4 regions of the Parabacteroides sp. merdae-related_45_40 genome follow, and region 2 is predicted to be linked to each of the others. Evidence: riboswitches for the same ligand, from Rfam matches in the RefSeq annotation. Region 2 holds a riboswitch; each other region holds the start of a gene.
What was found. Region 2 has a riboswitch for cobalamin ahead of BHV83_RS08260 (ABC transporter substrate-binding protein). Riboswitches for the same ligand answer to the same signal wherever they lie in the genome.
Positions count from the first base shown of each region.

Region 1 (8,199 bases), on a different contig from region 2:
TTACAATACCATTTTCTATTGTAGCGATATTCGTGTCCGAACTGCTCCAAGCGACAGTTGTAACAGCTGCATTTTCAGGAACGACAGTCGCAGTCAGTGTTCCTGTAGTTCCTGTTTTTAGTGTTAATGTGGTAGGAGTGATCGTGACACCGGTCACAGACACGTTTTTCAAATCATCGTCATCAGAACAAGCCGTGAAACCAAGTGAGATCAGGGCTGTCATGAAGGTGAGTAATGCAAATTTGAACTTCTTCATTTTTTTCTTGTTTTTAAATATGAATGTTAATTGATAAATACTCTGAATTTTGCAAAGAATGCGCGTCCGGGTTTTTGCAGTTTATAGTTGTCATAAGCTGTTTCGTCGAGGAAATTAGAACATTCCAGTGAGATGTTGTAGCTGTCGTGTTTCCATGAATAGGTGATATTGGCATTGCAGATATGCTGTGAGGGTATACGGGCTTTGGTATCGCGGTTGCCATAGGCTTCCCATGTCAGGAAATACCAATGTACCCACTGGAATGTACAGCCTAAACGTAGCTTGTTGTCATGTAGTAGGAGGTTGTGGAACGTATAACTCGCCTCCGCGTTGCCGAATAGCCAGGGACGGTTGGGTACGTGGTTGTCATATGTGGCGGATGGTTTGCCGTCTTCTTTGTATTTTTGTTGGTCACGGGCGTCTTGATAGCTGACGTTGGCCATGAGTTGTAATCGACCGTCCCAATCATAACGAATTTCCCCTTCTACGCCTTTGATATGGACGGCTGGATCATTGACAAACTGCATCATACCCTCTTTTTCAATGACGGAGGTTTGAATATAATTGTCCACATAACGTAGGAATCCGTTTGCCTCGTAATAGATAGTATGTCTGCCGGCAGGATGCCATGTGCCAAACAAGGCGAGATTGACGTTGTTGCTTTTTTCTGGTTTCAGCGCTACATTTGCATAAATGGTGGTTCCGTTGCCTAACAATTCACGGGCGATGGGCAAGCGTACGCTGTGTTCATAAGAAACCTTTACCGCTAATGGGTCGAAGAACATATAGCGCAGTCCGGTACCATATCCAAAGTAATTTTTGGTAGTAGAACCTTGCACTTTGTCCGATCCCGTCACGGTGGACTGGTCGGTCTGCCGGATATTCGGGTGATTCACATAATCTTTGGCAAAGAATACATTCTGCATTTTCCCATCAAAAAACGACTGGCTGTAGGTCAGTCCGATGATATGTTTGGTAACTGCATCGTTTGATGGTTCGAAACTTTGGTCCAAATCATCATAGCGATCATTTCCGGTCCGGTTCATATGATAATTCAGGTTAAGACCGTGATGTCCGTCCAGTTGGTAATCCAAATTGACACGCACGATAGTCAGAGGGCGTTTGTAATGACGTATAGAAGGTTCATTACCTCTGATTTCGTTGCGTTGACTCACGATATAGCCTCCATCCCAATAATATTTCCGATAAGCTGTATCGATAGTAATGGAATGATCCCATGTATGTGACAAAGTTGCTTTCAATGTCATGCCTTCGGTCATGAAATTATATTTGTTATAACGAACCGATACGTTCCATGCATCCGAATTATGTTCAGCCATACCATAAACTTTGGTTTGTATGGATCCGGTCTGCAGTTCCTTGTCTGTTTTGGAGTAGGAAGCGGAAACGAAAAGTTCGTCAGCCCAAAACTTACCTGTGATTCCAGCTTCTATCTGTGCCAATAGCGAAAAATAGCCGTCATGGAAACGTTTTGGGTTGCCGTAGATGAATTGATCACCTGTCTCATTGCGCATCTGCACGTCTTTCATCCGGTAGTCGTTTTTCGAATAGCTGATACCGATGGCAGGACGCACGACCAATCCGGTGTGCCGTTCCATAAACTGTGCGTTCAGGTTGGCACGATGTGTATGGAAGGAACCGATGCTATAAGAAGCGTCCATGAAACTTTTCTTTTCTGCCTGGGTGATAATGTTGACAGCTCCGCCTAATGCATCCGTCCCCAATGAGGCTGGTACTACGCCTTTATAGATTTCCACTCGGTCAATCAGGTTGACGGGCAGATTGGCGAGCGTCACATAGCTCCCTTTGCTATCCAAGGGAACACCGTCTATGAAATAGCGGACGGAATTACCTGACAGCCCGTTGATCGAGAGGTCGAAATCGGAACCTACGCCTCCCTCTTCGCGTATTTTGACACCGCTTGTACGATTCACTAATTCATTCAGGCTATTAAGTGAATTAATGACAGGCTTAACGTCAAGAGCATTAACCGAAAGTGCGCTTTCTCTTACCTGTTGTGATTGTGTTTTCCCATACACCTCCACTGGACTTATGCTTACGGAACTTTCTTCCAGTTTGAAGTCGAGGGTTTTGTCGTGATGAAGGTCGAGTGAGGTTTTGATCGTTTGGTATCCTAAGGAGGAGACGACGAATGTGTGTTTGCCAGGGGATACTTGTAGGGAATAAAGCCCACTGTCATCTGTATAAGTGCCGGAGACCGTGTTTTCGACGGCGATCGTTACCAACGACAGGGGCGTACCTTGTTGATCGGTGACTTTCCCGGAGAGCGTAATTTTGTTTTGTGCCGTCAGACTTAGTTGCGACAGGCAGACAAGCAAAAGGAATACATGTACAAAGACTTTCATTTTAATCCTTGATATAGTGTTCATGACTTGCTTAAGGGAATACACACAAGGAGAAATGATATCTTTATGTAAGGGGATAAAGAATGACTTGACTCGATGTTTTGTAGCTTTATTTCCCGAAAGCTTTAAAACTATGTTTGTTTTGGCAGGTCTTCTGACTTGTTCCGTCTTTGAATGCCTTCCCATCCGGTGACGGACAGTGGCTTGTAGCGTATTCAAAGATTTGGAGAGGAACTTACAGCAGCGGGTCTGTTCAGGATTCGCACCTGATTCCCTTTTCATCACGCCTCCCGTAGCGGTTGGGAGCCGTGAAACCAAAACTGTGGCAAAGGTATGAAAAAAGTCTGTCTGTACAAAAAACGGATTAAAAAACAAATTCATTATTTTTGGCGCCGGATTCGTTAGACTCCGTGAAAGAATAACAGAATGTGGAACGATTAAAAATGAAGTGACTATGTTGGAAAAAGGATTGAAACATATCAGCCGGACTGTCGTGCAGCCGGATAATTTCGCATTGACGATGGGATCGGGAGATTTGCCTGTATTGGCAACACCGGCTTTGGTAGCATTGATGGAAAATGCGGCAATGTTGGCCGTAGCGGCTGAACTCCCCGAAGGGGCGACTACTGTCGGTGCTAAAATGGACATGACACATGTTCGTCCTTCCGGTGAAGGTGAGGAAGTGCATGCGGAAGCGACGCTGGTTGAGGTGGAAGGGCGAAAGTTGACCTTCTCGTTGGTTGCCAGGGATTCGGCAGATGTGATCGGCGAAGGCACGCATATCCGCTATATTGTCGACAGAGCGAAATTTTTGTTGAAACTGAAAGGCTAACCATCACTTCGATTGCTGCGAGAAAAGGAATATGAAGTTACCTATTTGTAGGTGTTTACAGTCTGCTGAATAGTTATTTATGGTGATTTTATATTTCTTTTCCACCTTCTATCTTTGCCTCAATTTAAAATAATCAGATATAATCATAATTGCTAATTTGCATAGACAACGAAATTAAAATCGAAGAAGGCTTCTCGTGAGAGAGGCCTTTTTTATTTGAATGTATTCTACCGATAACTCGATCCTAAAAATGACTATATGTAGGTAGTATGGAGGTCTGTTTTACCTGTAAATAGGGATTGGATATTATCGTTAAATTTGCGAACTTTGTCACCTAAATGGCTGTTATGTCTATAGTTCTCGATAAATGGAAGGATTAAGGAAATATTTAAGGATTGCGCTCCCATTACTTTTCATATCGTATTTGGGATGCCTGATAGCTTTTACCCACGTTCATATAGTGAACGGGGTGACGATCGTCCATTCCCATCCCTATCAGAAAAATGACGACGGGACTCCCAAGAAAGAACATAACTACGCCGAGTTTCAGTTGCTGCACCAACTTTCGACTATTCAAATCAGCGGTGCTACTTTTGCACAAGTGCTGATTGCTGCGTTTCTTGCAACATTTTGTGTTTTATCCACCTGTCCGGTTTATCCGGATCACCTTCGTCCCGTCCTGGGGAAGGTTTCGCTTCGTGCGCCACCATTTGTCTTTTTTAATAATTAATGACGGTACAAAAATCTACTTGTCCCTGCATCTTGCGGCGAGACCGTAAAAGAACATGCCTTATCAACCAGATGTTTTTATGGCCGGCTTTTATGTGATCTCGCGTCTAACGTGGGAACAAGGCAGTTCTGTATACCTACCACTTCCTATATTATTAATTTTTAAAAGACATCTCAATGAACAAAATTTATATACTTTTCCTATGCCTTTGCTATGCCGTTTCGGCAATAATGGCAAACACCTATAAAAATGATAAAGAAGTGACGAGCCCTACGGATGCCAATATTTTTGGGCATGTCGTGGATAAGGCGACCGGTGAACATTTGCCGGGAATAACGATCATCCTGAAAGGAACGACGATCGGTTCCGTGACCGATGACTCCGGGCATTATATGTTAAAAAATCTCCCCGAAGGAGAGTTTACGATCGAAGTCTCTTTTGTCGGCTTCAAGACAGTTACGAAAAAAGTAACGACCGGAAAAGGGAAGACGCAGGAACTGAATTTCGAGCTTGAAGAAGATTTGATATCGCTCGAAGGAGTGGTCGTCTCTGCCAACCGCAACGAGACGAAACGCCGTCTGGCGCCTACCCTGGTGAAGGTACTCAGCCCGACCGTGTTCGAAAAGACCAACTCCACGACTTTAGCACAAGGGCTGGTTTTCCAACCGGGCGTCCGGGTCGAAAACGATTGCCAGAACTGTGGTTACTCGCAAGTCCGCATCAACGGTATGGAAGGAAAATATACACAGATATTGATTGATTCCCGTCCTATCTTCTCCGCATTGGCTGGCGTGTACGGATTGGAACAAATTCCGGCCAATATGATCGAACGGGTCGAAGTGATACGGGGCGGAGGATCTGCTTTGTTCGGTTCGTCGGCTATCGCCGGAACAATCAATATCATAACGAAAGAGCCCATTCGCAATTCCGGTTCCTTTGGACATACGATTTCTAATCTGGACGGATCTGGAGCGTATGATAACAATACGACCCTCAACCTCTCGTGGGTATCTTCTGACAATAAGATGGGAGCTTATATCTATGGGCAAAACCGCTATCGTTCGGCCTGGGATTCGAATGGAGACGGCTTTTCAGAGCTTCCAAAGCTGAAAAATCAGACGATTGGTTTCAACGGCTTCTATAAGACCAGTGCCTACTCCAAATTGAATATTGAATACCATCATATGGAAGAATATCGTAGAGGTGGTAGTGGAATGAAACTTCCGCCGCATATCGCCGAAGACCCCGAGCTCAACGGAACAGGTGAGGCCGGGCTTGTCGAACAGTTACAACATTCGATTAATACGGGAAGCCTGAAGTTTAATCTTTTCACTCCGAACCAGAAACATAACCTCAGCTTCTATGCGTCCGGACAGCATATCCACCGTGACAGTTATTACAGCGCATATGGCCGGACGACGGATTTCACAGGAGTGATGGGAGCGCAGTATATCTACAGTTTTGACAAATGCCTCTTCATGCCTGCCGATCTGACGGGAGGTATCGAGTTCTGTCACGACGATCTGGACGATCGTGCCACCGACAAGCAGAAGTACCGGGAAGCGGCCCTGGCGGAAGATCCGACGGCTACCGGACAGCATTTGCAGGAACTGATCGAAAAATATACGCCGGCATCCTTGCATCAGATCATAAACGTATGGAGCGCCTATGCACAGAACGAGTGGAAAAATGATAAATGGAGCTTCCTTATCGGTGGGCGTGTCGATAAAAACAGCATTATGGATAAGGCTGTTTTCAGTCCACGTGCCAATGTGCGCTATAATCCGACAGCCGACGTCAATCTCCGGTTGAGCTATGCCGAAGGTTTCCGTGCCCCGCAGGCCTTTGACGAAGATTTGCATATCAGTAATGTCGGAGGTGCGCGCGTCTCGATCGTGCGGGATCCGAATCTGAAGGAAGAGCGTTCGCGGAGCGTGAACGGGTCTGTCGACTGGTATCATTATTTTGGAGATTTCCAGGTGAATATGTTACTGGAAGGATTCTATACGAAATTGAGTGACCCGTTTGTCTTGTCAGCCCCTGTAGAATCGGAAAATGGTTCGCTGGTGCAGACTCGCAGCAACGGTTCGGGGGCAAAGGTGTACGGTTCTACGCTGGAGGGAAAGATTGTCTGGAGGAATAAAGTACAGATACAGGCAGGTATAACGGTACAACGGAGTTTATATGACGAACCAGAGGAATGGAGCGCAGATAAGGAACATTTGACGGATGCGGAGCGGTATAGCGATAAAATTTTGCGTACTCCGAATCTGTACGGTTATTTCACTGCATCCTATACACCGGTAAAACCGTTTACAATAGCGTTTAACGGTAATTATACCGGGCGAATGTATGTACCTCATCTGATGTCTGAAGTGAATGGGACGGCGGATGTTTTGGTGAAGAGTCCGGATTTCTTTGAATTGGGAGTCAAGTTGAGCTATGATTTCAGGTTGACGGCAGCCATGACCTTGCAACTTAACCTGGGTATCCAGAACCTGTTCGATTCCTATCAGAATGACTTCGACAAAGGGGCAACCCGTGACTCCGGCTACATTTACGGTCCGGGAACTCCCCGCACCTACTATGCGGGGGCAAAGTTCAGTTTTTGATTTTCCTTTATGGACGCCTGTTCGTTATTTCATTCCCTTCTTATTTAAACTTTCGATTCAGGCGTCCATACGCGGGTTCTTTATGTTGTTGTAGATTGTAAAAGAATAGACGAAATTTTGGGAGAACTATGTCAAGATAAAAGAAAAATTGATCGTTAACAGTGTTTAACGAATAAGATGGGGTCATTTGGGGCGTTCTTTTGTCTTTTGGTAAAACAAACTCAAAGTGGAAGAACTGCGACATAGAAAAAATATAGACCAATTGTTACATGACAAATCTTTTATTCTTTGGTGTCTGTTTCCTACAGAGGAATCGGATAAACAATGGAAGGAGAATTATTTGTCACTTTATCCTGAAGAAGCGGAGACTTTGATGTTGGCTAGAGAGAAGGTTTGCCGACTTAAATTCAACCACGTACGACTTGCCTTTGCGGAAAAGACTGCATTGAAAAAAAGAATTCTGGATAATTACGAGAAACACCGTAAGCCTAAATATATTAGGTTGAGTTGGCTGTTTGCGGCTGCTTGCTTGTTGATATTCTGTTTTTTGGGATCTTTATACTTGCAGTATCAAGAAGTGTCGAATGTGGAATTGAGCACTTCGGTCTTAGCTGATGTCAAAGTGGATCCGGAACAAAAAGAAGTTGAACTTCATTTGTCAAAGGAAAAAATCCAGGTTACGGATAATTCTACAATTTCAGTCGATAAAAAGGGTAATGTACAAGTTGCTGAAATAGAAATAAAATCAATTGATCGAAAGCAACATTTTGAGCAGGAAAAAGAAGACGAACATCTGAACATGTTGAGTGTCCCAAATGGGCGACGATCTTCATTGATCTTGTCTGATGGGACAAAAGTATGGATTAATTCAGGAACGGTATTGCAGTTTCCTGAAACATTCGAGAAAGAGAAAAGAGTGCTCTATGTGAACGGGGAAATCTATATTGAAGTAGCCAAACATCCCCAATGGCCTTTTTATGTTAAAACGAATCAAATGGAAGTACAGGTTTTAGGTACTTCTTTCGGGATTACTGCGTATGATGACGAAATTTTCCAGACTGTCGTATTAAAAGAAGGAAGCGTCTTTGTTAAGAATAACCAGGGAAATGGACAGACAATTCAACCTAACCAATGTCTGATGGTTGAAAAAGAAGAAATGACCGTCAAGGACGTTGATGTTTATGATTATATCTCATGGATAGATGGTGTACTTCAATTTCATGAGAAAAGTTTGCAAAAGGTGTTGAACAGCTTATCACGCTATTATCGTGTCCGTTTTGACTGCCCTATGGAGATTGGGCAGATAAAGTGCTCGGGTAATTTGGTCTTGTTTGATGACATTGACCAAGTCTTGCAGACACTTCAACGGACTCTCTCTATTT
Region 1 is NZ_MNQY01000031.1:61,321-69,519, reverse strand. Features, by position in the region: gene BHV83_RS01885 (Ig-like domain-containing protein) at 1-256, opposite strand, end outside; gene BHV83_RS01880 (TonB-dependent receptor) at 283-2,643, opposite strand; cobalamin riboswitch at 2,771-2,977, opposite strand; gene BHV83_RS01875 (thioesterase family protein) at 3,098-3,475, shown strand; gene BHV83_RS01870 (DUF8478 family putative metalloprotein) at 3,843-4,205, shown strand; gene BHV83_RS01865 (TonB-dependent receptor) at 4,382-6,817, shown strand; gene BHV83_RS01860 (FecR family protein) at 7,044-8,199, shown strand, end outside.
Region 1: another riboswitch for cobalamin. It lies ahead of BHV83_RS01880 (TonB-dependent receptor); the one in region 2 lies ahead of BHV83_RS08260 (ABC transporter substrate-binding protein).

Region 2 (8,199 bases):
CGTATCTTGTCTCATCATTCGTTCAGTTCGTTTTTACGTTTACGGAATAGAACGGAGGCCACTACCGGAGCACCGATTAGGGCAGTCACCGAATTGACCGGCAAAGCCCCTTCGAAGCCGGGCATCCGGGCAATCAAGTTGCAGACGAGTGCCAATGCGGCACCGGCAAACAGGACGGCAGGCATCAGGACCCTATGGTCGGATGTTTGAAAAATGGCCCGGCACAGATGCGGGACGGCCAGGCCAAGAAAGATGACCGGTCCACAATAGGCCGTCACGATCGCCGTCAGCACTCCTGCCGAGGTGATCACCAAAAGACGTGCCCGCTTGATGTTCAATCCCAAGTTACGGGCATAGCCGTCGCCAAGCAGCATCAGGTTCAACGTCTTGATCAACAGGAACGACAAAGGGATCAGAATCGCCATGATCGCAACAAACAGCATCATCTGGTTGCCGGAAACACGTGAGAAGCTGCCTAACCCCCAGATCACATAGGCGCGAATATCCTCCTCCACGCTGAAGAACTTCAGCACGCCGATCACCGCATTCGCCACGTAGCCGATCATCACGCCGATAATCAGCAGCGTCACGTTCCCCTTCACCTTCTGCGACACATATACGATTAACGCCATCACCGAGAGCGAACCGATCACGGCTGCTATCGAAAGCGCGATTTCTCCCATAACCCCCAATTTACTAAGCGCAACCCCTCCGAGGCTACCGCTCAACAGCACCACGAAGGCCACGCCCATGCTCGCACCGGAGCTGATCCCCAGCACGGAAGGTCCCGCCAGTGGATTCCGGAAAACAGTCTGCATCTGCAAGCCGCTTATCGCCAGGCCCGCTCCCGCCACCAAAGCAGTCAATGCCTGCGGAAGACGTGATTTCCAGACGATATTCTGCCAGGTCACCGGCTCGTCTCCCAGTCCGCAAATAATGTTCCAGACAGACTTCAACGGGATAGACACCGATCCTAACACCAAATTCAGGAACATCAGGACCAGGATAGACGCTACGGTGAGCGACATCAGAAAAGTAGTGGAATGTCTCATTCGTGCAGCCTAATTGAGCCGTGCATAATAAACAGGTGTATGATCGGGCAGCAGGTCCGGATGGAATATATGCAGCAGGTCGGCCAGTACGACTTCCGGCTCGGTCGGCATACTTTCGTAAAAAGGCGTATCTTTCATGTTGCAATAGATGATCCCTTTCTCTCTGAAGGCACGGAAATCGGCATAACGCGGGTCCTGCTCCTTCAATGCCTCATAGCTGAACGTACCCGGATAGCTGTTCACAATGCGCCAGTAATCGGCTTCGTCACCCTGATTGTAGACAGTTTCGAAATCAAGTGTCACACCTCCCGAACGTTTGTCGTTTTTGAGGAAATAGTCAGCACCGGCGTCCTTGAAAAGTTGGGCGAGAAAGCTCTCCCCTCCTACGGCATACCAGTTACCGCCCCGCATCTCGCCGCTCAACACGACCGGGCGTTTCTTCACTTTTCCTTCCGCCGTCAGCTCCTTCAATTCATTATAACGGGCCGCGATGGCGTCGAATATCTCGTTTGCCTTTTGCTCCTGTCCCACCAACAGGCCGACGAACTTCACCCATTCCGCCTGTCCCAACGGCGTCATCTCCTTATAGCCTAAATGCGGGATCAATGGGATACCGACATCCTTCAAGGTCTCATATCCGCCCCGTTTAAAAGGCGAAACAAGGATCAGGTCTGGGTTCATACTCATGATCACCTCGTTGTCGAAATTCCCTTCTATGCCGATTTTGGCGGTCTTCCCACTCTTGAGACGTTCGTTCATCTCCCTATTGAACAGATGCCGGGTACTGGTCACCCCTACGACCTTGTCCAGTTCGCCCATCTTGATAAAATTGGACAACTGCAAAGATGTCATACAGATAACACTTCTGATGGGTGTCTCGATCACAGTATACGATCCGGGGATGCCGGCCGGTTTCGTTCCTCTCCTGACAAGCGCATAATGAAAAGTCGTACTTTCCTCATTCTGCGGGTCCTGGATATCCAGCAAGACATACCCGCTCCGATAGGATAATACGAAACCACGGGCATACTCGGGTACAATATGGACACCGGAAAACGCGCTTTCTTCCGTCGTTTCCACCTTATCGGTCCGTTGATTGTTTTTGGTCGTACACGAGGATGCGACACACAACGACATAAGTAGGCAGCATCCTGCCAGGCATTTTTTCATATTCAATATTATTTTATTATAACCGAGAGAGCGTTGTCCACCCCACGAGGACGAGACTCTTCAAAACCGAAACGGCAGGTCTTCTGACTTACTTCCATCCCCGGACACCTTCCCGATCCCCCGATCAGTGGCATTGAGTATTGCCGGTATGTTACCGAAGTTTCACAGCAGCGTGGTCTGTCCGGGATTCCCACCCGGTTCCCTTTTCATTCCTGTCCTGTAAGGAGGACAGGGAAACCTGTTTCAAAGGGCAAATATAATAATATTACTTTTGCTTTCAAGAGAAAAGTGGCAGACAAATCAGTTTTTCTTACGAGCCGCCAAATATTCGTCTTCTAGCATGACTTTCAGTACATGGCCGCTTTCGTCGAAAGCGACAACCAGATTCCGCTGGTCAGTCGTCTCGAGAGAGACCTTATACTGGATAGGGCTGCCGCTACCATTCGACTTGTACACCTCTTTGATCAAGCAATTTTCATAAGCGTTGTAAATCGCTTCCTGTGCGGCAAGGTCCACATCGACGATATCGATCGCATAGAAATTTTTCATACTCAACATATCGATATCCGTATTCCCATCCCGTCCAGTCTGCGCATGACTGTTTTGAGCCATACAGACACACGAAACCACCATAGCCACCATCAATACAAACTTCTTCATAACCTAAAATCTTAAACAATCTATTTACCTTTTTCTAATCGTTCCATCAAGTACAAATTGCATGCCAAAGAATAAAAAGCGGGCTGTGGAAAAGGCAGTGTGGAAATTATCCCCACAATTGTGGAATGCAGATTTGGAAAGTTCCGCAATTTTCCTCACTTTTGCGCACCAAATAATTCTAACGCACATGTCGTACCCCATCTGCTTCGTATCGCTCGGTCCGGGAGACCCCGAACTGATCACTTTGAAAGGCTTGAAAAAACTCCGACAGGCCGATATCATCTATTGCCCCGCCACCATAAGCAAAAGCGGACAACTACTCTCCCGTGCGGCCCGTATTATCGAAGGACTGGAAATCGAGAAGTCTGTAGTCCAGTTCTTCACGCTCCCGATGAGCAAAGACCGGACCAAAGTCTGGAAAGTCTACGATACCTTGTATGAAAAGGCCATATCCGCCAGGGACAAAGAGAAAAAGGTGGTCATTGTGGCGGAAGGCGATGCAGGGTTCTATTCTTCCATACAGTATATATACGACAAATTCAAAGAGAACCGCATCGAAGTGGAACGAACCGCCGGAATACCAGCTTTCATTGCAGCGGGTGCTTTAGCCGGCTTGCATATTGTCAAGCAGGAAGAACAAATCATCGTCATACCCGGAATGCTGACGGCGGAAGAATTGTCGAAAAAGATCAAGACCGGTAATGTGATCGTCATCATGAAGCTGTCCCAATGTGTGGAAGCCGTCCATACCTGCATCCGGTTGCATCCGGAAACGAACTTCCATTATTTTGAGAATGTCGGGACCGGAGAAGAGTTTTACACCTCCGACCGGAAACAAATCCAGAGGAAAATATTCCCATACTTTTCCCTTATGATCATCCAATAGTATCTAAACTACCTGACTTTTCATTTTGTTATTATACAAAAATATATTTACTTTTGTTTTCCACTTAAACTTACATAAGACATGAAATCAGACATAGAAATTGCAAGAGAGGTTTCTCTGCGCAAGATAAAAGAAATCGCGACCGGATTAGGTATCCCTCGTGAAGAAGTTCAGAATTACGGCAGATACATCGCCAAGATACCTATCCATCTGATCGACGAAGAGAAGATCAGACAACACAATCTTATCCTGGTTACAGCCATCACTCCTACGAAAGCGGGTATCGGTAAGACGACCGTTTCAATCGGGCTGGCTTTAGGATTGAACAAAATCGGTAAAAAGGCGGTCGTTGCCTTGCGCGAACCATCATTGGGTCCATGCTTCGGCATGAAGGGCGGAGCTGCCGGAGGCGGATACTCGCAGGTGTTGCCGATGGAAAACATCAACCTGCATTTTACGGGGGATTTCCATGCGGTTACTTCTGCCCACAATATGATCACGGCATTGCTGGACAATTACATCTACCAGACGCGTAATACCTGTGAAGGTCTGAAAGAAATCAAATGGAAGCGCGTACTGGACGTAAATGACCGCAGCCTGCGCAACATTGTTTCTGGCTTGGGCGGATCGGCCAATGGTGTACCGACGGAGACAGGTTTTGACATCACACCCGCTTCGGAAATCATGGCGATCCTTTGCCTGGCAACGGACATCGAAGACTTGAAACGCCGTATCGGCAACATCCTGCTGGGGTATACGAACGATGACAAGCCTTTCACTGTAAACGATCTCGGTGTAGCCGGAGCGATCACGGTATTGCTGAAAGACTCTCTCCTGCCCAACCTGGTGCAAACAACCGAAAACACGGCCGCATTCGTACACGGAGGCCCATTCGCCAACATCGCACACGGCTGCAACTCCGTTCTGGCGACCAAGATGGCGCTGACATATGGCGATTACGTCATTACAGAAGCTGGCTTCGGTGCCGACCTAGGAGCTGAAAAGTTCTTCGACATCAAATGCCGCAAAGCCGGACTGACACCGAAACTGACAGTTATCGTGGCGACGGCCCAGAGCTTGAAGCTGCATGGAGGCGTACCGGAAAACAAGATCAAGGAACAGAATATCGAAGGGATGAAAAACGGTTTCGAGAATCTGGACAAACATGTCGAGAACATGAAATGCTTCGGCCAGGAAGTGATCGTGACTTTCAACAGGTACGCATCCGATACGGACGAGGAAATCGCACTGGTCGCAGAACATTGCCGCGAGATCGGTGTTGGTTTCTGTATGAACAACGTATTTGCTGCCGGTGGCGAAGGAGGTGCCGAACTCGCGAAACTGGTGGTCGACACAATCGAAAAGAAACCTTCCACCCCGCTAAAATACATCTACGAGGACAACGAACCGATCCGTAGCAAGATAAAAAAGGTGTCCGAACAGATCTATGGAGCAGCCTCTGTTGTCTATACGACATTGGCGGACAAGAAAATCAAGCAGATCGAAAGTCTCGGAATCTCCCACTATCCGATCTGCATCGCCAAGACGCAGTATTCGTTCTCTTCCGATCCGAAAGCCTACGGGGTAGCCAAGAATTTCGAGTTGAAAGTGCGCGACATCATCATCAACAACGGTGCAGAGATGATCGTTGTCATCATGGGCGAGATCATGCGCATGCCGGGACTGCCGAAAGACCCGCAGGCAAAACGTATCGACATCGTGGACGGCGTGATTGAAGGGTTGAGCTAAAAGACAAGCCACCATATCCCTATATATGCAAAACACCGGTGTTTTGAAAACGAATCACCGGTGTTTTGAAAACGAATCACCGGTGTTTTGATACTAGGCTATACCAGCCTAATTCTTTCCCTTGTTTTTATCGAAAAATTTCTTAAAGAACAGGATTTGGTAGTCGATCGAGTTCTTCCAGTATTCACCGTTATGTGATCCGGGACGAACAAGGAAATCATGGTCGATCTTATATTTCAGCAGCTTCTTATGGAAGTCGTTATTCACTTCGAAAAAGAAATCGCTGTAACCGCAATCGAAGATAATAGCCAGTTCACCGTTCTTGATACGGTCAATTTGCATGATTGCCGTATGATTGTTCCAAACCTCCTGATTGTCGCTCTCGTTTCCGAGCTGCTTGTTCATCTCCCAATTATTGGGGAATGGTCGGATATCGACTCCGCCACTCGTACTACCGACCGCACCAAACACATCCTTATGACGAAAAGATAGCCACATGGCTCCGTGTCCGCCCATGCTCAACCCAGTAATAGCACGACCGGAACGGTCTTTCACTGTCGAATATTCAGAATCGATATATTTGACTAATTCGGAGGAAACGAATGTCTCATAACGGTAGGACGGATCTTTCGGGCTGTCCCAATACCAACTATTCTTGCCATCGGGACAGACAAAGATCAGGCCGTCGCGATCTGCAATATCTTTCAACTCCGGCTTCATGGAAAGCCAGGTTTTCGCATTTCCTCCATATCCGTGCAACAGGTAGACAACCGGTTTCGGCACATGATTATTCTCCGGAGAAACGACAACGACTTGGACATTCTTTTTCATCGCCTCACTGTAAACGGCCAACGTATCGACAACTGCCCCCTTCACCGATATGGCAACCAGGATAAAAAGAGCTAAAATGGATAATTTAAGTTTCATGGTATCAGACTCTATAAACGCTATTTTTTGTTCTTTTCCATTTTAAGTATATCGCTGTCGAGGAGCTTGTCAACTCCGTTCTTCAAATTCGAAAGTCCTCTACGGGTTGCATAGGTTGCTTTCAGTTTGGTAATCTCTATCTGCTCATCTATTGTCAGTTCGGAACTGAACTTCTCATAACGGTCACCAGTAAAAGTTTCGAACTTTTCATCGGCTTTCTTCCAGTCTTCTTCTGTATAATCGCTTCCGGCTGCTTCCACCTTTTCGATAAACTTCTTGAAATCTTTCACATACGATTCTTTGGAATCGCTGCAACCATTAAAAACAAACAAGGCGATAACCGCCACAAACATCATCAATCTTGTTTTCATATCTTTTTTATTTTTATTACAATGATAGCAAATATACGAATAAATCTTACACTATACAGCAGGACTTCAGGGCAACTGCACCAAAATCACAATCAACAATCTTCTATCGGCAGCCTTGCAAACAACAATTTACTTTTTCAGAATAACAGGTCATCTTTTTCTTCGCTTTTCATCGCTGCCATGGCATATGGAGACAAGTCAACTTTTCAAATGGACGTCATCTCCTTCCATCGATTACCAAAACTTGTTATTCTCTTGGCTATACTCGAATCCTGCACTCTTCAGTTTCTGGACAAGCATCTCTTTTTGAAGATGCATATCGTCACACAGTTCATCAAGAGAAGAATAATTATCACGTAATTTCATATTGATGAAGCTGAAAAGCATCATCGGATCTTCCGGAAGTGTCATAGTTCATCATCTTTTCTAAATCAGGTGCAAAGATAATGGCTTATTCCATAATCTCGTCTTCCCGATTTAAAAAAACAGACATTTGTATCCGACTTTCTTTTGAAAGCAACTAATCCGGAAATCACCAGATGGAACACTGTACAGGAGCTTCAAAAGAAATTAAATTCAATATCACCTATCGTGATAAGTTACTCCGCGAAAACATCACCAGAACCGTCCTGCAAAAAGAGGACAGCCACTCGGACGACAAGACGGAAAAACAGCAAACCCCGACTGCCGCATGGAAAATGGGCTGTCGGGGTCATTATCATAATCAGGGGAATTGCGGAGTTCGCAGGCCCAACCGGTATTAGCGGTCTGCAATAGGGAGATACGGCTGCTCTTCGAGGACGTTCTTGTAGGCCGGACGGATGATGCGCTTGCCATCGAAGTTCAACTCTTCGATGCGGTGGGCGGTCCATCCGACGATACGTGCCATCGCGAACAGAGGTGTATAGATTTCCTGCGGCAATCCGATCATTTCATACACGAAACCGGAATAGAAATCAACGTTCGAGGAAACGCGTTTCTTCGTCCCTTTATGCTTGGCGAAACACTCGATGGCACGTGATTCGAGCAATTCGAGGAAAGCAAATTCCTCTTCACGCCCTTTTTCTTTCGCGAGATCACGTGCCAGTTCTTTCAAGACGACGGCGCGGGGATCGGAAATCGTATAGACAGCGTGTCCGATACCGTAGATCAGGCCGGTCTTGTTATAGGCTTCCTTGTTCAGCATCCGCATGAAATAGGTATCTATCTCGTCTACATTTTTCCAGTCGGCTATGTTTTCTTTCAGATGATGGAACATATCAACCACCTGGATATTGGCTCCCCCGTGCAACGGACCTTTCAGCGAACCGATACCAGCGGCTATGGAAGAATAGGTATCCGTACCGGTTGAGCTAGTCACGCGGACTGTGAACGTCGAGTTGTT
Region 2 is NZ_MNQY01000050.1:18,592-26,790, forward strand. Features, by position in the region: gene BHV83_RS08250 (ABC transporter ATP-binding protein) at 1-15, opposite strand, end outside; gene BHV83_RS08255 (iron chelate uptake ABC transporter family permease subunit) at 15-1,052, opposite strand; gene BHV83_RS08260 (ABC transporter substrate-binding protein) at 1,062-2,222, opposite strand; cobalamin riboswitch at 2,279-2,480, opposite strand; gene BHV83_RS08265 (hypothetical protein) at 2,523-2,882, opposite strand; gene BHV83_RS08270 (precorrin-2 C(20)-methyltransferase) at 3,070-3,768, shown strand; gene BHV83_RS08275 (formate--tetrahydrofolate ligase) at 3,850-5,517, shown strand; gene BHV83_RS08280 (alpha/beta hydrolase) at 5,626-6,444, opposite strand; gene BHV83_RS08285 (DUF6565 domain-containing protein) at 6,465-6,815, opposite strand; gene BHV83_RS08290 (DUF4250 domain-containing protein) at 7,050-7,226, opposite strand; gene BHV83_RS08295 (hypothetical protein) at 7,355-7,579, shown strand; gene BHV83_RS08300 (citrate/2-methylcitrate synthase) at 7,576-8,199, opposite strand, start outside.

Region 3 (8,199 bases), on a different contig from region 2:
ATCTTGAAGTATCTGAACTTGATTCGTGAACGTGCCGGTATGCCGCAGTATGGAACCGGAAAGGATAGTAATGGCTTTGATAAAATTCCATTGAACGGCCAGGATGAGGTGCGCGAAGCGATCTATCATGAACGTCGCGTAGAACTTTGCTGTGAAAACGGCTTGCGTTATTTAGACCTCCGTCGTTGGAAGAAAGCGGAAGAAGTGTTGAATCAACCTATGTATGGTATGAATTTCAGTGGAACGAAGTTGTCGGATGATCCAAATGATGATGCTGCATTCTTCAAGCGCACGCAATATATCAAACGTGTCTACGAGCGTAAATTTTATTGGTATCCGATCTATCAGGAACAAATAGATAAAGACCCGACACTTGTTCAGGCTCCGTTTTGGGACAAGTGAGAATGTACAAAAAGTTATTCGTAATGCTAAAGAGGGGCAAAACTGCCCCTCTTTATTGTTTATCTCAGGAACATCAGTAGAAACAATAGTTCAATTTTTCCTTGTTGCATACGTTCTATGGCACGGTAGATCATTTTTCGCACACTTTTGGGAGTGATATTAAGTATTTCGGAAATTTCTTGTATGGAGAGTGCTTTGATAAAGCGCAAATATATGACTTCCCGCTGCTTGTTTGTCAGTAAATTCAATAGGTTTTCAACCTCTTTCTCATAGTTTCTTCTTTCTTCTTCATCTTCCATTAAAGCTTCGGCATCAACTTCTATTTTGAAATCATATTCGACTTCTTCATCTAAGCTAAGCCAGTTCGCCTGTTTACGTAAAGATGTTATTATCTTGTTCTTGAGAGCACTAAACAGATAGGATTTCGGAGAACCGAGAATTTCTATTTTATCAGCCGATTCAAACAAATGCAAAAAGAGATCATGTATTGCATCTAATACAAAATCTTTTTCCACTCCGAAGGCTATTCCATAGGCGAACAACTCATCTATATAGTTCTCATACCATTTATCAATTTCTGATTTGATATTTGACATTTCGTATTGGTACAGTGAAATTCAAAACCGCAAAAATATAGAATCTCATTCGAATAGGCAATGAAATATCAAGGCTACGCACCAAAATTGTAATTGCCTTAGTTGTTCAAGAGGGTGACCGTATCACAATTTTCTAAGGTCATGATCTCTATACGGAGTTTTCACAAATCCTCTATCACTCTATCACTACGAAGGTTATGGCTATTAATATTCAAGCGTTAGAGGCAGTGATACAGGACGTTTTCCTCTATCACTCCTCTATCACTTCTGACACATGGTGCTTTTGTCATATAATTGAAAACCAGTGTATTGCCTTCTTTTGCTTTTGAAAAAGCATATGAAATAATCGAATAAACAAATGTAAAAACGAATATAACAGGTATTAAATTGGCGAAATACGATTCTTCATTTCACAAAAGCCCTCTCTTTATTTCGCAGAAACAAGCAGATAATTCCGTAAACACCCCCATGTTGCCATCCTTAACATCCGGGTGTAGAGGGTCGGTACATCCGGGTGTAAGAGGGGGCAACATGGGGATGTCCGGCAACAAAAGTGCCTTGCCGGACAATCAAAACCACCCGGTTTTACCTATTTTTATAGCCGTTTTTAGAGAAAAAGGCTCTGTTTTTTCTTTGGTATATTTCATGCGATTTCCGGGTTTTGGTGCGGTTGCCCTGGTTGTTCAAATCTGTTTGAGAGGATTTCCGGCTTTTTTCCTATCTTTACCGCCAATTAAGCAGTATCAGGAAAATTACGAAGATTTCCGCCATAAATGCATGCTTCGCCTAAAGAATTAAATCTCTTATTAATATAGTAATTAAGCAAAAAAATGAAACGTATAGTTTTTTTGGATTATGTACGCGTGTTCGCATGTTTCCTTGTTATGGTCGTTCACGCCAGTGAAAACTTTTACGGTGCCCCCGGTTCGACGGACATGGTGGGACCGCAAGCCTTTCTGGCAAATGAGTCAGACCGGCTATGGGTGTCCATATACGATGGGTTTTCGCGTATGGCCGTGCCGTTGTTTATAATAGTCTCTGCTTTTCTTCTTGCGCCGATGAAGGAAGGGCAGACCATGTGGCAGTTCTATCGTCGGCGTTGTATCCGCATTCTACCACCGTTTTTCATATTCATGATACTCTACAGTACTCTGCCGATGTTGTGGGGGCAGATTGATGGAGCGACCTCGATCAAGGATCTGTCGCGGATATTTCTGAACTTCCCGACACTGGCCGGGCATCTATGGTTTATGTATCCCTTGATCAGCATTTACCTGTTTATTCCTATCATCTCGCCCTGGTTGAGCAGAGTGACGGTCAAAGAAGAACGTTTCTTTATCGGGTTGTTTCTCTTGTCGACCTGTATGCCATATCTGAACCGTTGGTTCGGAGAAGTGTGGGGACAGTGCTTTTGGAACGAATACCATATGCTGTGGTATTTCTCCGGTTACTTAGGCTATCTTGTGCTCGCACATTATATACATGTCCATCTGACCTGGAACCGTTCCAAACGTTTTATTATCGGAATTGTTTCGATGCTCATTGGTGCAGCTATTACCATATATTCGTTCTATGTTCAGGCCGTTCCCGGAGAAATACTCCCCACGCCCGTGCTGGAAATAGGGTGGGCTTTCTGCACCATCAACTGTGTGTTGCTTACGGCCGGCACGTTCCTGATGTTCAGTTGTATTGAACTTCCCGAAACTCCGCGCTTCGTATTGGAACTCTCTAAACTCAGCTATGGGATGTATCTGATGCATATCTTTTGGCTCGGTCTGTGGGTGGCGGTGTTCAAGTCCGTCTTGCCGTTACCGACTGTTGCCGCCATTCCTGTGATTGCGACATGCACGTTCATTTGCTGCTTCGTGACAACCAAGGTTATTTCGCTCATTCCGGGCGGCAAATGGATCGTCGGGTAGAATATATTCGTTTGTTACTTTCGATTTTCACTTTGTAAAGGGTAAAAAGATCGTTATCCCTTCATTTATTCTAAAATATTCTAAAATCAGCGACAGCAATTCTGTAATCAGTGGCAGTGATTATATAATTGCTGTCGCTGATTTTGTAATTGCTGCCATTGATTACAGAATATTTCGTGTGTCCGTACCGAATTTTGGCGGTCGAAATAGAGCGTATCAGAAAAAAAGTTTACATTTGCCACCGAATCGGTTCTGTATTTCCCGTTCGGGAATATGGATTAAAAGGGAATCGGGTGTAAATCCCGGACAGTCCCGCTGCTGTGAAGCTCCGTTTTAACATCTTGGAACTACTTTCGCCACTGACTTGTTATAATTAAGTCGGGAAGGCTTCAGGATGGGAGTCAGTCAGAAGACCTGCCGTTCATTATAAGGTTCATATCCTCGTGGGTTAGGCTATGGATGCGAAACATAAATACAATAAATATGATAAGAAAAGTTCTGATTGCGAATCGGGGCGAGATAGCTGTGAGGGTTATGCGCTCCTGTCGCGAAATGGGGATACGGTCGGTGGCTGTTTTTTCGGAAGCAGATCGGACAGCACGTCATGTCCTTTATGCCGACGATGCGGTCTTGATAGGACCGGCAGCATCAAAAGATAGTTACCTGAATATCGAAAAGATCATCCGAGCAGCCAAGCAACACAAGGTGGATGCGATTCATCCCGGATATGGTTTCCTGTCCGAGAATGCGGATTTTGCCCGCCGGTGCAAAGAAGAAGGAATCGTCTTTATCGGCCCGTCGGCAGAAACGATGGAGGCGATGGGAGATAAAATATCCGCCCGCAAGCGGATGATAGACGCCGGCGTGCCGGTCGTCCCTGGCACGCAGCAGCCTTTGCAGGATGTTGGAGAAGCATGCCGGGTCTGCCGGGAGATCGGTTTTCCGGTCATGCTGAAAGCCTCGATGGGAGGCGGTGGAAAGGGAATGCGTCTGATCCATAAGGAAGAAGAGGTGGAAGAGGCTTACAACGCCGCTCGCTCGGAGTCGCTCTCTTCTTTTGGTGACGATACAGTTTATTTGGAAAAGTACGTGGAGGGACCACATCATATCGAGTTCCAGATTTTAGGCGACAATTACGGGAATGTGGTCCATCTCTGCGAACGCGAATGCTCTGTGCAACGCCGTAACCAGAAAATTGTCGAGGAAAGTCCGTCGCCGTTCATTACGCCGGAACTGCGGAAAGAGATGGGCGAGAAGGCGGTTGCGGCTGCTAAGGCCGTCGACTATTCCGGTGCCGGGACGATCGAGTTCCTGGTCGATAAACACCGTAATTTTTATTTTCTCGAAATGAACACCCGTTTGCAGGTGGAGCATCCGATTACCGAAGAGGTGTTGGGGCTCGACTTGGTAAAGGAGCAGCTTCGTATTGCCGACAACGAACCGTTGCATATCCGGCAGGAAGATATATCCCAGCGTGGGCATGCTATCGAATGCCGGATCTGTGCCGAAGATACCGCCAACAATTTCATGCCATCTCCCGGCATTATCCGCCAGCTGACCGAACCGAACGGGATCGGAGTGCGAATCGACAGCTATGTCTATGAAGGCTATGAGATTCCGGTCTATTATGACCCGATGATCGGCAAGCTGATCGTGTGGGCTACCAGCCGCGAGTATGCGATCGAACGAATGAGGCGTGTCTTGCACGAATACAAGATTACCGGGCTGAAGACGAATATCAGCTATCTCAGGCGGATCATGGATATACCTGATTTTGTGCATGGAACCTACGATACGTCGTTTATCGGAAAGCATGGCGAGGAGCTGCAACATCCGGTGAACCCCGGAGACGAGCATGAATCGGAAAATATCGCCATGATCGCTGCTTATATGGATTACCTGATGAACCTGGAGGAGAACGCATCGGGCTCTTCGGCGGACAACCGCCCGATCAGCCGTTGGCGTGAGTTCGGGTTGCAGAAAGGTGTGTTAAGGATTTGAAAAATTGTTTATAATGGAAATACATATTGGAAACCGGGTGGCTGATGTGGAGCTGCTTGGAAAGGATGGAAACAAGGTGCGGCTCGACATAGACGGACAGCCCTACGAGGTGGATATCGTGATGGCTGAGAACGGGGCTTGTTCGATCTTGCATGACGGACATTCTTACAATGCCGAGCTGATCCGTTCGGGAGGAGGAAAGAACTATCAGGTCAACACGCTTTTCTCCTCTTATTCGGTCGACATAATCGATTCGCAGGCCAAATATCTACGTATGCGCAAGAACAGCGAAGAGAAGCAGGGCGACAAGGTTGTATCGCCGATGCCCGGAAAGGTCATGAAGATTCCTGTGAACGAAGGAGACCTTCTGTCTGCCGGGGATATCGTGGTGGTGCTCGAAGCCATGAAGATGCAGAGCAACTATAAGGTCAGCTCTGATTGTCGGGTACGTGAAATCCTGGTGAAGGAAGGAGACACGGTAAACGTGAATCAGGTGTTGATGACATTGGAAGTAATTAATCAGGAAGGAAATGCAGAAAGAAGAGATATATAAGAAGTTTGAAGAACTAGATAAAGTGGCTGCTCTGGGTGGCGGCGTAGTTCGTATCGATAAGCAACATGAGGCGGGGCGTATGACAGCCCGTGAACGTATTGATATGTTGCTGGATAAAGGTACGTTTGTTGAACTGGATAAGTTCGTGACGCATCGATGCACGAATTTCGGCATGGAGAAAAACAAGATTCCGGGAGACGGTGTTGTTTCTGGATATGGTAAGATCGAAGGTCGTCAGGTCTTTGTCTACGCCTACGATTTTACAGCTTACGGAGGAACGCTCAGTTCGACCAATGCCGCCAAGATCGTAAAGGTTCAGACGCTAGCTCTGAAAAATGGTGCGCCTGTGATCGCATTGAACGATTCGGGAGGTGCGCGTATCCAGGAAGGAGTCGGTAGCCTGGCAGGTTATGCGTCGATCTTCTATCAAAATACGATGGCCTCTGGGGTGGTTCCCCAGATTTCGGCTATCCTCGGTCCTTGTGCCGGTGGAGCTTGTTACTCGCCGGCACTGACCGATTTCATTTTTATGGTGAAAGAGAAGAGCCATATGTTCATAACCGGACCGGATGTCGTGAAGGCCGTTACGCATGAGACGGTGGAGAAAGAGGAATTGGGAGGCGCCTATGTGCATAGCAGTAAAAGTGGCGTGACGCATTTCGTGTGCGATACGGAGGAGGAAACGTTGATGAGTATCCGCGAGCTGCTGAGCTTCCTGCCGTCAAACAATATGGAGGATGCGCCGTCTCTCCCGTGTTCTGACGATATCCGTCGTGAAACGGAAACGTTACAGACGGTGATTCCCGATGATCCGAACGTGCCGTATGATATGAAGGACGTGATCGAGCCGGTGGTCGACAATCATTATTTTTTCGAAGTGATGTCTCATTTTGCAAAGAATGTGGTGGTCGGCTTTGCCCGTCTGGGTGGCCAGTCGGTTGGTATTGTGGCGAATCAGCCGGCTTTCCTAGCTGGTGTGCTGGATATCGATGCCTCGGACAAGGCGGCTCGTTTCATTCGTTTTTGCGATTGCTTCAATATCCCGCTGGTGACGTTTGAGGACGTACCCGGCTTTTTACCCGGCTGTCAGCAGGAGCATGACGGGATTATCCGCCACGGGGCGAAGATCGTTTACGCTTATGCCGAGGCGACAGTTCCCAAAATTACGTTGATTACGCGTAAAGCTTACGGCGGCGCTTATATCGTGATGTCGAGCAAACCGATCGGCGCCGACATCAACTTGGCTTACCCGATGGCGGAAATCGCAGTGATGGGAGCCGAAGGGGCTGTCAATATCCTGTACCGGAAAGCGGAAGGAGAAGAAAAAGCACAGGCTATGAAGGCATACAATGAACAGTTCTCGAATCCTTATCGAGCAGCCGAATTAGGATTTATCGATGAGATCATCATGCCCCGTCAGACACGTTACAAGTTGATACAGGCGCTTGAAATGGCAAAAAATAAGAGCCAGAGCAATCCGCCAAAGAAACATGGCAATATGCCTTTGTAAATCAAGGACGTCGATTTGAAAATTATAAATAACTAACATGGTGAACAAAAGAATCATTCGACAGAATCAATAGAATTGATTAGAGGAAGGCTTGCTTGTGAAAGTCAGCCTTCTTACTTTTGTGCCCGCATTTAATAGAGAAAAGACAAAAAGGATGGAAAAAGAGACTTTGACAGACCGGGAGGTCTTGTTGTTACGGAGAAAACTGGACTTATTACTCCGTACGGGAAAATTGCTGATGGAGAGTGCCGCGGATACGAACCGCATCGAACGGAACATGAAGCGTGTGGCTGCTTTTATGGGGATTCCTGAAGAAAAGCTTCATCTGGATATCAGATGGACGATGATTATGGTGAATGTGAGCGACGAGACACATTCCTTTTCAAAATTTCAGAAGTGTGAGAAGCATGGTATCAATATGACGACCATTACGGAGGTCAGCCATCTGTCATGGAAGGCGATTGAACAAGACTATTCGTTGGACCAGTATGAGGAAGAGCTTGAGCGGATTGCGCGTAAACCTCGTAACTATATGCCTTACCTGGTGGCAATCGGTGCCGGGTTTGCTTGTGGCGGTTTCTGTAAGTTGTTCGGCTGTGACTGGATCGCGTTTTTGTTCGCTTCTATTTGTGCATTTGTCGGATTCCGTGTCCGAGCGCGTTGTATCGAGTTCGGGATAAATGTGTATATGAGTATTGCGATTGCGGCGTTTGTGGCGACTTGTCTGGCGTATGCTTCTTCTTTTTCGGGGCTGTCATCCACGCCTTACCATCCGTTGCTGGCTTGTGCTCTGTTTATCGTGCCGGGAGTACCGTTAATCAATTTTGTGGATGACATGATTGACAATCATTTGCTTGTCGGGATTACGCGGGCGGCCAATACGATGATGATGGTCGGAGCGATGACGTTCGGGATTGCTTTTGCCATGCGGGTGTTGGTAATGAACGATATAGAGATCGACCATAAGTTCAGTGAATTGAGCATGGTGCCGCACGATCCTTATTATATTTATGCCATTGCAGCGGCTATTGCAGCGATGGGTTTTTCAATGATTTTCAATATCCAGCGACGTTTGTTGTGGGTTGTGGCTTTAGGGGGGATCATTGCAGTGTGTACCCGTAATTTTGTGAATTTTGAGTTGGGATATGGTCCGGTGATCGGTTCGTTTATGGGAAGTTTTGTCGTGAGTCTGATTGCGGTAAAGGCGGTTCATTGGTT
Region 3 is NZ_MNQY01000031.1:48,030-56,228, reverse strand. Features, by position in the region: gene BHV83_RS01850 (RagB/SusD family nutrient uptake outer membrane protein) at 1-402, shown strand, start outside; gene BHV83_RS01845 (RNA polymerase sigma factor) at 462-998, opposite strand; gene BHV83_RS01840 (hypothetical protein) at 1,386-1,796, shown strand; gene BHV83_RS01835 (acyltransferase) at 1,829-2,917, shown strand; cobalamin riboswitch at 3,148-3,353, shown strand; gene accC (acetyl-CoA carboxylase biotin carboxylase subunit) at 3,401-4,918, shown strand; gene BHV83_RS01825 (acyl-CoA carboxylase biotin carboxyl carrier protein subunit) at 4,932-5,471, shown strand; gene BHV83_RS01820 (acyl-CoA carboxylase subunit beta) at 5,449-6,981, shown strand; gene BHV83_RS01815 (threonine/serine exporter family protein) at 7,136-8,199, shown strand, end outside.
Region 3: another riboswitch for cobalamin. It lies ahead of accC (acetyl-CoA carboxylase biotin carboxylase subunit); the one in region 2 lies ahead of BHV83_RS08260 (ABC transporter substrate-binding protein).

Region 4 (8,199 bases), on a different contig from region 2:
ATTGCCATCACCCAGTAAAAGATCGGAATGGAAGGATACCATTTGAAATAATGATCCGGCCAGATCGTGTATAATAATCCTCCTAACGTCACACCGATGGCTGCATTGATAAATGTAATCAATCCCATCAGCTTTAATTTTAACCATCCAGTCATGTCGTCGTATATACTTTTATTTATTCGATGCAAACAGATATGTAATCATCCTTAACCTCTACGAATCCGCTCTTGATAGCCTGTTCGCCTTTTTTGCCATCGTGTTCATATTGGATGGTTCCCTGTCGGAGGGCGGCTATCAGCGGGGCATGATGGGGGAGGATATCAAATGAACCGGCCGTGCCCGGAAAGGAAACACGCTCTGCTTCGCCTTCGAAAAGAATGCCGTCCGGTGATACAATTTCCAATCTCATATCCATTTTTAATTTGCTTGTTCAGCCAATCGCTTTGCTTTTTCCATCACGTCCTCGATCGTGCCTACGTTCAAGAAAGCCTGTTCGGGGATATCGTCCGTCTCTCCGTCCATGATCATCTTGAATCCTCGGATCGTATCTTCGATGGAGACCATGACGCCCGGTACACCGGTGAATTGTTCCGCCACGGAGAACGGCTGTGAAAGGAAACGCTGTACACGGCGAGCGCGGTTGACGGTCAGGCGGTCTTCGTCGGAAAGTTCTTCCATGCCGAGGATCGAGATGATGTCTTGCAGTTCCTTGTTGCGTTGGAGGATTTGTTTCACACGCTGTGCCGTTTCGTAATGCTCTTTGCCCACGATCAACGGGTCCAGGATGCGCGAAGTGGATTCCAACGGGTCGACGGCCGGATAGATACCGAGTTCGGTGATCTTACGGCTCAATACCGTGGTGGCATCCAGATGTGTAAAGGTCGTTGCCGGAGCCGGGTCCGTCAGGTCGTCTGCTGGCACATAAACTGCCTGAACGGAAGTGATGGAACCTTTCTTAGTGGAAGTGATGCGTTCCTGCATGGCTCCCATCTCGGTGGCCAGTGTCGGCTGGTAACCGACGGCGGACGGCATACGTCCCAGCAGGGCGGATACTTCCGAACCGGCCTGTGTGAACCGGAAGATATTGTCGATAAAGAAAAGGATGTCTTTTGTTTCCCCCTCTGCCGCCAGGTCACGAAAAGACTCGGCGATCGTCAGTCCTGAAAGGGCTACCGAAGAGCGGGCTCCCGGCGGTTCGTTCATCTGGCCGAAGACCAGTGTCGCCTGCGACTTGGCCAGTTCATCATAATCGATCTTGGACAAATCCCAATGACCTGCCTCCATGCTTTTCTTGAATTCTTCGCCGTAGCGGATGACTCCGGATTGGATCATCTCGCGCAGCAGATCGTTTCCTTCGCGTGTACGTTCACCCACACCAGCAAAGACGGAGAATCCGTTGTTCTTCTTCGCGATGTTGTTGATCAACTCCATGATCAGGACCGTCTTTCCTACGCCAGCTCCCCCGAACAGACCGATCTTGCCTCCTTTGGAGTAAGGTTCGAGCAGGTCGATCACCTTGATACCGGTGTATAAGACTTCACGGCTGGTGGTCAGGTCTTCGAACTTGGGCGGTTCACGATGGATCGGAAGAGCCCCTTTCTTGTCGAGTTCGGTCATTCCGTCAATGGGATTCCCCGTTACGTTCATCAAACGCCCTTTTACCTGGTCGCCGACCGGCATCGTGATGGGCGAACCGTGCGAAATGGCTTCCATTCCTCTCTTCAGTCCGTCTGTCGTATCCATCGCTACGGTACGGACCGTGTTTTCCCCAATATGCTGTTGGACTTCCACAATCAGGATTTTTCCATTGGGGCGGGTTATCTCCATTGCATCGTGAATGCGGGGAAGTGTTATCTTTTCTTCCTTGCCATTATCGAAATGAATGTCCACGACCGGACCGATAACCTGTGAGATATAACCTTTTATTTCTCCCATACAATCTCTTTTTTCCTTAATCCTATTCAAATCTTCAGCTGCAATATTACGAATTATGAATTTCCGAAAACCGGAAATATTACTTTTTGAGTCTTTTTGTACTTAGTTAAATATTCAACTAATTTCAACCTCTTCTAAAATGAACCAATCGAGTTCTGAAATGAACCAAAATAGTAGGAATAGCTTATTTTGTAAACCATAGAGATAGAAGATTCTAAGCATGATATGCCGTTTTGTTGGCGAAAAACAGATGAAATGTTTTACTTTGTTAAATAAAAAGGATTACTCATCTGTTTTTTCTACCTTTGCAATCGGATTATGGTGTAACCGTATTTGCTTCCGCTGACGGTTAGTAAAAGGGAATCCGGTGAAAGTCCGGAGCTGTACCCGTAGCTGTAAGTTCTGAAACCCCGGCAAATCTTGTTGCCACTGGTGGTTCAATTGAGAATTGACAATTTGAACACCGGGAAGGCTGCCGTTAGTTGGTAATTGTCCATTATCAATTATCAATTGAAAAGGGGGGAACAAGCCAGAAAACCTGCCATTATTCGGTATCCGGTTCCTCGGGTAAAGGAACTGATGAATCGAAAAGGTATGCAGAATATATTTGTAAAACGATTGTCGGGCCTGTTATGTGCCTGGCTATTTCCGTTTGCCGCTTTGTATGCGCAGGTAGACACGACGACCTATCACCAGCTTTCGGGTGTCGAGGTGTTAGGAAAGGTACGCCCTTCCACCACCCGTGAGAGTACACCGCTTCAGGTGATGGACAAGGCTGGGATCGAACGGCTCGGTGTGCAGGACTTGTCGGAAGCCGTAAAACGCTTTTCCGGTGTGACCGTACAGGATTACGGAGGTATAGGAGGTTTGAAAACCGTTTCCGTCCGCAGCCTCGGTGCCAAACATACGGCTGTCTGCTATGACGGGGTGACGGTCACGGATGCACAGAGCGGCCAGGTGGATATCAGTCGCTTTTCACTGGACAATGTCGATATGATCTCCCTGTCGATCGGTCAGGCCGACGATATCTTCCAGACGGCACGGATGTACGCTTCGGCAGGGGCGTTGAGCATAAAGACAAGTCGGCCCGTATTCACTGATCGTTCGTACCATCTGAAAGCACAAGTAAAAGCCGGTTCGTTTGGTTTGGTAAATCCTTATTTACGGTATGAGCAGAAGCTGGGGAAAAAGTGGTATACTTCTTGGCACGGCGATTATTTACGAGCGGATGGGAATTATCCATTTACGTTGGTGAATGGTAATTTGATAGAAAAGAAGAAGAGATACAACAGTGATATCGAATCGTGGCGTACGGAATTGAATTTTACAGGTGATTTAGGGAAGTTCGGTACATTATCGATGAAAGGATATTATTTTGACTCCCATAGAGGATTGCCCGGATCTGTAATATTTTATAATGATTATTCGGGTGAACGTTTGTGGGATAGGAATGCTTTTGCACAGATTCATTATGAGAATCATATAACTGAAAAATTTACTTTCCAGGCACAGGCTAAATATAATTATTCGTGGATGCGCCATTTGGATGTTGATAATAAATATGAATCGGGACGACAGGATGATCGATATACACAAAAGGAATATTATCTTTCTATTTCGGGGCTATATTCTTTGGCTGATCATCTTTCTTTGGCTGTAGCTGAAGATTATTTCATTAATTCATTGGATAATACAATTCCAGAATGCCCGTTCCCAAAACGATATACGTCTTTGACGGCTTTGGCTATCCAGTATAAAGATCCGAGACTGACTGCTACTACCAGTTTGTTAGGAACATATATAACCGAGAATGTAGAGAGAGGAGACAGACCGTCTGATCGTAAACGATTATCTCCTGCTGTAAGTCTTTCTTGGCGAGTTCTGTCAGACCATAACTTCCGTTTACGAGCCTCTTATAAAGATATATTTCGTGTTCCGACTTTTAATGATCTATATTATTTGAGGATAGGCAATACTGATTTGAAGCCGGAACGGGCGACTCAATACAATGTAGGTATGACATGGAGTGGTTTGTTGCCTTTTATTAATTATCTGAATGTTTCAGTAGATGGTTATTACAATCGTGTGAGTGATAAGATCGTTGCTATACCGACAATGTTCATTTGGAAAATGATGAATATGGGAGAGGTCTCGATCGGAGGAATTGATGTGAATTTATCGACAGAAGTTCCTCTGTGGAAAAATATCTCCTTAACCGGACAAATGTCTTATTCTTGGCAACATGCGATAGATATAACAGATGAAACAGAAAAGAACTATCGGGATCAAATACCTTATACCCCCAAACATTCGGGAAATTTTTCTGCGGCATTGCAAATGCCTTGGATTAATATTTCTTATTTATTGACAGTGGTTGGAGATCGTTATGCCAGTCCGCAAAATATAGAGAGAAATTTGATAGATCGTTATGCAGAACAGACTGTTTCGTTAAACCGGACGTTTACTTTTGGATCTTGTTCTTTGCGGTTACAATTTGATATTATAAATATAGGTAATATAAATTATGATGTGGTAAAGTACTATCCCATGCCTGGACGTTCTTTCCGAGGAGGACTTGTTTTTATATATTAAGACTAGATATTGATTAACAAACAATTAATGTAATTGAAAATGAAAAAGAATTTTTATTGGTTTGCTTGTTTTGCTTGTGCAACTGTTGCATTAGCGTTTTCTTCTTGTAATGATGATAAGATAGAACCGGATATAGAGGTTCCGACAGAAGTGACAGGGGTTTATATTCTGAATGGCGGTGATTATGGAGGAAACAATGCTGGGATTTCTTATTTAGACTCAGAAGGGAAGGTAACTGAAGATATTTTTAAGAAGCAAAACAATCGTGCTTTAGGCGATATGGGGCAGCATATGATTAAATATGGTTCGAAACTATATGTATCGATGTATGGCTCGAAAACTGTTGAAATCTTGGATGCAGCAGATGCCACAAGTCTGAAACAACTGACTTTGACAGACGATCAAGGAGCAATACGTCCTCCTCGTATGTTTGCAGCTTACAATGGTAAGGTATATCTGACAACATTCGATGGTTATGTGGCTAAAATCGATACTGCATCGATGGCTGTTGAAGGCTATGTAAAAGTTGGACCTAATCCGGATGGTATAACGATTGCTAATGAGCGCATCTATACAGCTGATACAGATGGTATGAATTGGCCGAGCCAAAGTACTAGAGTCTCTGTTGTCGACATAAATAGCTTTGAGTTTGAAAAAACGATTACAGTATCATTGAATCCGAATTATATCTATTCAGATTCCGATGGGGATGTATATGTTATTTGCATGAGCGACTATTCAGATGACAAATCGTATATTGTACAACGTATTGATGCTAAAACTGACGAAGTAAAGACTGTTGAAGGTATTAAGGCTTATAAAATGACAGTTGCGGATGATATCGCTTATATCATGTTTAATGATTATTATGCAAATGAAGTGAAGTACTATAAATATGATTTGAAAAATGAAAAATTGCTAAGTGATAATTTTATTACGGACGGAACAGTAGTCAGCTCTCCTAATGGCATCGGGGTAGATCCGGTAACAGGTGATATCTATGTAGGAAAAAGTAATAAGAAGAATAACGGTGATGTATATGTCTTTTCTTCTGAAGGAAAGCTGAAATCTCAGTTTGAAACGCTTCCTTATCCGGCCGATTTTGTATTTATGACTAATAAGTAAAAATATATTCACTTGAAACGAATTTGTTTTTTCGTAATTCTTGTACTTTGGGCTGTTTCGTGTATACAACCCAAAGTACAAAATTCTGCTGGAAATAATTTATTAACTTCCGACACCATCCGCTACGCCCAGGGTTTTATCGTGCATCATTTCGATGGCTATACGGCTATTGAAGTGCGTGATCCGTGGGATAGTACGCGCCTGTTGCAACGGTTTCTTTTGGTAGACCGTGACCGGCCTGTTCCCGAAAACCTTCCGAAAGGAACGGTCGTGCAGGTTCCGGCACAGAATGTCGTGGTTTATACATCCGTGCATGCGGCTATTATCGACCAGTTGGGCGAGACAGGGCGGATCATAGGCGTTTGCGAGCCTCGCTATATGGACACCCCTGCCATCCGGGAAGGGCTGAAAGCCGGACGGATTGTCGATATGGGAGAGGCGACCGCCCCTAATGTGGAGATGATGATCGACAAAGGGGCCGAGCTTGTGATCGTTTCCCCTTTCCAGAATAGTGGCTACGGGCCGGTCGAGAAGTTGGGAATCCCCATTATCGAGGGAGCCGATTATATGGAATCGCTGCCGTTGGGACGTACCGAATGGATTCGTTTCTACGGGATGCTGTTCGGTAAGGAAGCGTTGGCCGATTCCATTTTCAGGCAAACGGAAAAGAGTTATCTCGATCTGAAACAGCTGGTCACGGCCGATATGCCTCGCCCGACCGTTATCTCCGAAAAGAAGTTCGGCGCTTCCTGGTTTATGCCGGCAGGAGATAGCTATATCGCCAATATGTATGCCGATGCCGGAGCCGATTATGTTTTCAAGGAACTCCCCGGAGCCGGAAGTACGCCTTTGGCTTTCGAGACGGTACTCGACCGGGCTATCCATGCCGATATGTGGCTGATTAAGTATAACCAGTCCGGAGACATGACCTACGGTGACCTGCGTGCCGAATACGCGCCGTACGAGAACTTCGATGCCTTTAAGAACCGCCGGATTTATTCCTGCAATACGGGACTTGTCCCTTATTATGAGGAATTTCCTTTGCATCCCGATTACCTGCTGAAAGACCTGATCTGGGTGTTCCATCCGGAATTGCTGCCCGGCTACAGTCCTCGTTACTATCGGAAGATGCAGGACTAACCGGCAACGAAAGTTTGTGGAGAATAATCTATATGTTTGTTGCATAGTGGATTGTGTAGATGAAGGATTTTTTTTCATTATCGATGACAGTACGAAGATAAGGCCCCGCTACAGGCAGGAATACCGTTTCGGGAAGATCGGCGAAGATCGGTGCAGAAACAGGTAGGAAGAGGTAGGAAATAGATGTCATTATATTTTGAATATCAGCATTTATTGCTTATCTTTATAGGGCAATGAAGCGATGGGGATGAGGAGGAGGAATGAATTCGACGTCAGGCGTTACGGGTAGCAGGTATAGACGGCCCTTTACGGTCCGGATTCGATGTCGGCATCAGCTGATAACGGTTGTCCAGCTGGATGGGGGGCAAACCCGGAGCTGCAGGTGAGGATGATCGTGCAATATCAAGGTGAGCCTTGAAACAAGGGACTTCTGTGTACGAAACAAGGGACTTTGACGTGTCAAACCAAGAAGTTCGGGAGGTAAAAGACCGGACTTCCGGATGCGAAAGAAGGGATTTTTCTCGTTCCTGTCGTGTCTTTTTCTATGCCGGTTTAAAAGGGCACAAGGAAATGAGTTTATATATATATATATTATTAATATATTTATTCTAAGATGTAGGATTGAAACGCAATGAACGAAAAACCTCTGTAATCTGCTTGCAATGAATGGTTTATATTGAGACATTGACTGCACCGTTTGTTTGCCTTGGTGAAATCGGAGTGGCGGTAATTGTTAAAACACAGGTACAGTTAAGGTCCATCAGGTATTCGTTTTTTGTAATGAAGTCGTTGATAAAAGAAGTATGTGTCAGACCATATTCCACAATTAATGATTACATTTGTGCGTATAGATTGTGATTGAGTCTGAATAAGATAGTTCAATATGGAACCTTCCTTGTCGTTTTGATTCTTGTCGTGGCATGCAATCAAGACAAAAGGAAGGAAGTAGCGGTGCAAAGTGTCACCAACAAATGAATAATGAAATATAATTTCAATTTGCAATGAAAAAAAGAATAACGATTGGGACGCTTACCCTCTTATCTCTCATGGGAATGTTCGGCTGTAAGCAGCAGGAAACGGTCGAGGCACTTATGACTCTTGATGTAAAAGCCGATTATCCGGAAAAGGAATGGGTTGTTCAAGACTTTTTGGATGTGGAATACATCCCGTTGGAAACGAACGACGAGTTTATCACCCAAGGCAGTGTCAAGGCGATAGGAAAGCGGTTCGTGCTGGTGACGAATCTGCTCAACGATGGCAATATCTTCGTTTTTGACAGAAAGACAGGCAAGGCGGTCAGGAAAATCAATCGGAAGGGACAGGGAGCCGAGGAGTATGCTTTTATCAACGGGATCATCCTGGATGAGGAAAAAGACGAGATGTTTGTCAATAGTGCTTCGAACAAGA
Region 4 is NZ_MNQY01000031.1:30,764-38,962, reverse strand. Features, by position in the region: gene BHV83_RS01770 (hypothetical protein) at 1-155, opposite strand, end outside; gene BHV83_RS01765 (F0F1 ATP synthase subunit delta/epsilon) at 176-409, opposite strand; gene atpD (F0F1 ATP synthase subunit beta) at 418-1,935, opposite strand; cobalamin riboswitch at 2,238-2,495, shown strand; gene BHV83_RS01755 (TonB-dependent receptor plug domain-containing protein) at 2,530-4,527, shown strand; gene BHV83_RS01750 (DUF5074 domain-containing protein) at 4,567-5,652, shown strand; gene BHV83_RS01745 (ABC transporter substrate-binding protein) at 5,716-6,792, shown strand; gene BHV83_RS01740 (6-bladed beta-propeller) at 7,794-8,199, shown strand, end outside.
Region 4: another riboswitch for cobalamin. It lies ahead of BHV83_RS01755 (TonB-dependent receptor plug domain-containing protein); the one in region 2 lies ahead of BHV83_RS08260 (ABC transporter substrate-binding protein).